One region of the Tenacibaculum sp. 47A_GOM-205m genome, then DNA from elsewhere that is predicted to be linked to it. Evidence: riboswitches for the same ligand, from Rfam matches in the RefSeq annotation. Region 1 holds a riboswitch; the other holds the start of a gene.
What was found. Region 1 has a riboswitch for cobalamin ahead of N534_RS0100415 (hypothetical protein). Riboswitches for the same ligand answer to the same signal wherever they lie in the genome.
Positions count from the first base shown of each region.

Region 2: another riboswitch for cobalamin. It lies ahead of N534_RS0107415 (TonB-dependent receptor domain-containing protein); the one in region 1 lies ahead of N534_RS0100415 (hypothetical protein).

Region 1 is NZ_JADN01000003.1:77,697-80,120, reverse strand. It holds gene N534_RS0100415 (hypothetical protein) at 1-932, opposite strand, end outside; cobalamin riboswitch at 1,038-1,235, opposite strand; gene asnB (asparagine synthase B) at 1,486-2,424, shown strand, end outside.
Region 2 is NZ_JADN01000007.1:95,176-97,599, reverse strand. It holds gene N534_RS0107415 (TonB-dependent receptor domain-containing protein) at 1-1,178, opposite strand, end outside; cobalamin riboswitch at 1,209-1,403, opposite strand; gene N534_RS0107410 (ABC transporter substrate-binding protein) at 1,413-2,351, opposite strand.

The DNA.
Region 1 (2,424 bases):
GCCCCTAAAACATATATTTTTCCTGTTGTGGGATGCTCTCTTACTATGGTGGTAAGCATTACTCCATCTGTCATCGGGTTTACAAATTCTGCAGCTTCTTTACTCTTCATATTAAAACGATGAATTGAACCTGTGTTTACCTCCACCCAATAAATAGTATTACTAGAAAAATCCATTGTAAGCATACTTGTTTTGTATAAATTAACCACATCTAGAGTGATTGTTTCTGCCACAGAATAATCATTCGATAGACTTACAAATTGTGCTTTTTCTCCTACTCTTTTTTCGATTCCAACCCAAATTTTGTTGTTTTTATCTTTTAGGATTCCTGAAATAACATCTTCAAATATTACTGCAGTTGTTAAAGACTTATCTTTCGTATTTAACACTTTCAACTCTTTATCATCAGCAATCAATACATTTTCTCCATCTACTAAAAGACCTGACTTCGAAAACAGTACTTTATCAGAGATTCCTTCTATTCTATCTTTTACTCCTTCATTAATATTAAAAAATGACAAGCTGTATGTTTTACTTCTTCCACTCCCTGCAGTTGAAATCATCAATCCTTCAGTTTCAGAAAACATTGTTAAATATGAAGGATCAGTTACCGCAGAAGTTGTTACTACTTTTTCTACAGCTAAATTCTGTAAATTAAACTTTGTAACATAATCAGGACCTGATTGTGACACAGCAAACAATTTATTTTCATATTCTGAAAAAGATATTGTGTTTTTATTTAACGACTCAAAAACACTAGATGTAAAAACCTGGTCTTCATCTAAATGCCCTATTACTGTTTTATCACCTTCATATCCTACTATAAAAGAGTTATCATAAATTGGAGTTGGTTCATGTTTTATTGAATCACTTGAACAAGAAAAAAATGTCATAAACAGACATAACAATGCAATACCGTAAATACGTATCATCTTTATAATTAATTTAAAATTTCAGAAAATAAAAAACACTTTCAAGTATTATACATTTTAAATACTTGCGTGTATTATTGTTAATCCTTTTAATCCCGAAAGAATAACAACAAATAAAATTTTGGCAGGTCTCCTGACTAACATCTTATTACTACCTTCCCGTAAAAAACAGTGGTGTAAGAAATAATAAGTATCTATTTATAATAGACGTAGCTTACAGTTGCGGGTACAGTTTAGGACTTTCACCTAATTCCCTTTTAATTTTCTTTTCTTAAAAGAAAAACCGCGGCAAATATATTTTAGTCTTAGTAAAGAATCATAAACTTTAACAATAATAATCTATGTTATTATTTTTCTACAATCTAACTTTATACACATCAATCTATTGCTAAAAAAACTAAGTAATAACAGCTTTTATCCCAAGAAACAATTACAAATAATTACATTTTTTAAATTTATAGTTTAAATTTTAAACCAATAAACAATATACGATTTACAAAAAACAACATCATTAGTTTATTTGCATTGCAATAATTAATTAAAAACAAAAATTATGTGTGGAATTGTATGTGCTTTCGATTTGAAAGAGAAATCTGAGAAACTAAGACCTCAAATTTTAGAAATGGCTAAGAAAGTTCGTCATAGAGGTCCGGATTGGAGTGGAATTTACAGCGATGAAAAAGTAATAATGGCGCATGAGCGATTAGCAATCGTTGATCCAGCTTCTGGTCAACAACCATTATTTAGTTATGATCGTAGATTTGTGTTAGCTGCCAATGGAGAGATATACAACCACAAAGAAATTAGAAAACAACTTAAAGAACAACACGAGTTTTTAACACAATCTGACTGTGAGGTTATCTTAGCTTTATACAAAGAAAAAGGTGTGGAGTTTTTAGATGACCTAAACGGAATCTTCGGCTTCGCTGTATATGACTCAATGACTGATGAATATTTAATAGCTCGTGATCATATGGGAATTATCCCTTTATACATGGGGTGGGATAAACATGGAACCTTTTATGTTGCTTCTGAATTAAAAGCTTTAGAAGGAGTTTGCAACAAGATTGAAGTATTTCCTCCTGGGCACTATTACACTCGTGAAGATGGATTACAAAGATGGTATTCTCGTGACTGGATGGAATATGAAGCTGTTAGAGATAACCAAACTTCTATTGATGAAGTACGTGATGCTTTAGAAGCTGCTGTTCATCGTCAATTAATGAGTGATGTACCTTACGGAGTTTTATTATCTGGAGGATTAGATTCTTCTATTACCTCTGCAATTGCTAAAAAATATGCGGCGAAGCGTGTAGAATCTGACGACAAAGATGCCGCGTGGTATCCACAACTACATTCGTTTTCTGTTGGGTTAGATGGATCTCCTGATTTAGCTGCAGCAAAAAAAGTTTCAGAACATTTAGGTACTATTCACCATGAAATTACCTTTACCATTCAAGAAGGATTGGATGCTATAAAAGATGTAATTTAC
Region 2 (2,424 bases), on a different contig from region 1:
GCTTTTATCCCTGCAGCATAAACAAACGGAACCTTATAATCTGAATTAAAATCCTTTCTTAACTTAACATTAAAGGAAACATTTTTATGTATATCTTGTGTATAAACAAGGTACTGAGAAAATTGTTTTCTATTTTTCTCTTTAATTACATCTGTACTACCAAAAGCAGATTCATACTCTGAAAAAGACGAAATCTTTGCTTTAATTCTAGGAAGTTTATAATTCAGGTTGTACGACGCTATTACTCTTCTCGATTTTCCATAATTAAAATTATCAGAAAACTTATTAGAGAAATATTGATACTTCTGTGTTAAATATGCTAACTTGACTTCATGTCCTATTCTACCCTTTTCAAAACCATACACCAATAAGTTTCTTTGGTTAGAGTCTATATATTTTTCTCTTGCAGATGTTGGATTAGGTAATGTTCCTGAGAAATGACGCTCACCAGAAAAGCTTGTACTATAAAACTTTAATTCAGATTGATTATTGAACTTATACCCAAAACCTAAGTTAATTCCATAGTTTTCATAAGCTCCATTAGTATTCCTATACTCTGTATCAAACAATTTAAAATCATTTTCTGAAGAATTTCTAGAAACTCCTATAGCTATGCTATATTTTGAATTGGATATTTTTGATTTAAAAAATGAATTAAATGTATTATAACTTCCCCCTGTAATTACAAATTGATTTTTTACATTAAATCCTTCCGTGTAATTTAAAACATCATTTAAATGTACAGTTCCTCCTATTGCACCTGAACCGTATTCAATACTCCCTCCTCCTTTTCTTACATCAATAGCATCATTTAGACTTACTGTTAAAGAATTAAAACCTGTTTGCCCATTGTTTATAGAGTTAATGTTGATTCCATTCCATACAACAGCTGTATTGGAAGCACTTGTGCCTCTAAAGCTTACAGAACTTGTTCCTCCTTTTCCGTACTCCTTTAAATAAATTGATGAATTATATCTTATTAAATCAGTAAAAGATTCAATATTTCGTGTTAACACAGAATCTGAAAGACTTACCACATGCTGACCTATGGAGTTTTCTTTTAATTTTTTTGTAGCATTGATGATTACTTCATCCAATCGATAAGAAATTGTATCGTTTTGCCCTACCAGAACAACCACATAAAAAAAAGAAAAAAATGTAATTACTTTTTTAGCCATATTCTACCAAACTTTTATCCCGAAAGCTTTAATTAAATTATAATAATTGGCAGGTCTCCTGGCTTGCGTCTTGTAACATACCTTCCCATTAAAAAACAGTGGTTTGAGTAATTGTTACAAGCTTAATAGCTTACAGTTGCGGGAACAGCTTCGGTTTTGCACCGAATTCCCTTTTAATTCTCTTTAATAGATGATTAAAGAAAAACCAAAAATCACGGCAAATGTATAGTATTCTTACAAATTAGCAACCATCAAATCATGATATTTTGCGAATTTTGTTTTTAAGTTCTCTGGTAGTGTATAATAATCTGGATGAATCATTTTTGCTAAACACTCGACTCCTTCTACTAAAGTACCCGCAGAAGATTGCGTAAACATAGCAAAGTCAGCAATGTATACTTGTTTGTTTTTTACAGCTCTCAAAGACTTCCATTCTTCTCTTTCTTCTAAAAACTTCATGTCTTCTAGTGTTCTATCGATTCCATATCCACAAGGAGCAATAATTAACACCTCTGGATCATACTTTACAATTTTATCCCAAGAAATAACGATGCTATCTCCTGATGGATGTGACAATAAATCGATTCCACCAGCATATCCTATTTGATGAGGAATCCAATGTCCGCAATTAAACAACGGATCAATCCACTCTAACAGCATTACACTTTTAGACTGTATTTTATGCTCACGTTGCACATCTACAATGTCATATATACGTTTTTTTAATCCCTTCACATACGCCTCTCCTATTGCTTCTTGCTTCATAGCTTTTGCAATGGTTAATGCATTATCAAAAACGTCTTCTAAAGAGTTTGGTGTTATAGAAATTAACTCGGGAACCTTAGGTAATTTATAAGCTGATTTTGCCACAGACTCCGTATCTATTTGGCAAACATCACACACATCTTGTGTAAAAACAATATCGGGTGCTATACTTTCTAAAACAGGCTCATCTACATAATACAAGGTTTTTCCTTCCGCCTTTGTTTTTGAAAAAATAGCCGTTATTTCTTTACTCGTTAGCACTTTTCCTTCCAACTTATATCGAACAGCCACTTCTTTTTCTTTTAAAGCCACTTCAGGACACTCAAAAGTAATTCCGTTTAAATAATCTTGTAACCCCATATCATAAATCATCTGAGTTACTGCTGGCATAAAAGAAGATACTGTCATAATTCGTAGTTTTAGTTCAGCAAAAATAAACAGTTCTCTATTTTAATTTGTTTTTTATTAAAAATCTTTCCAA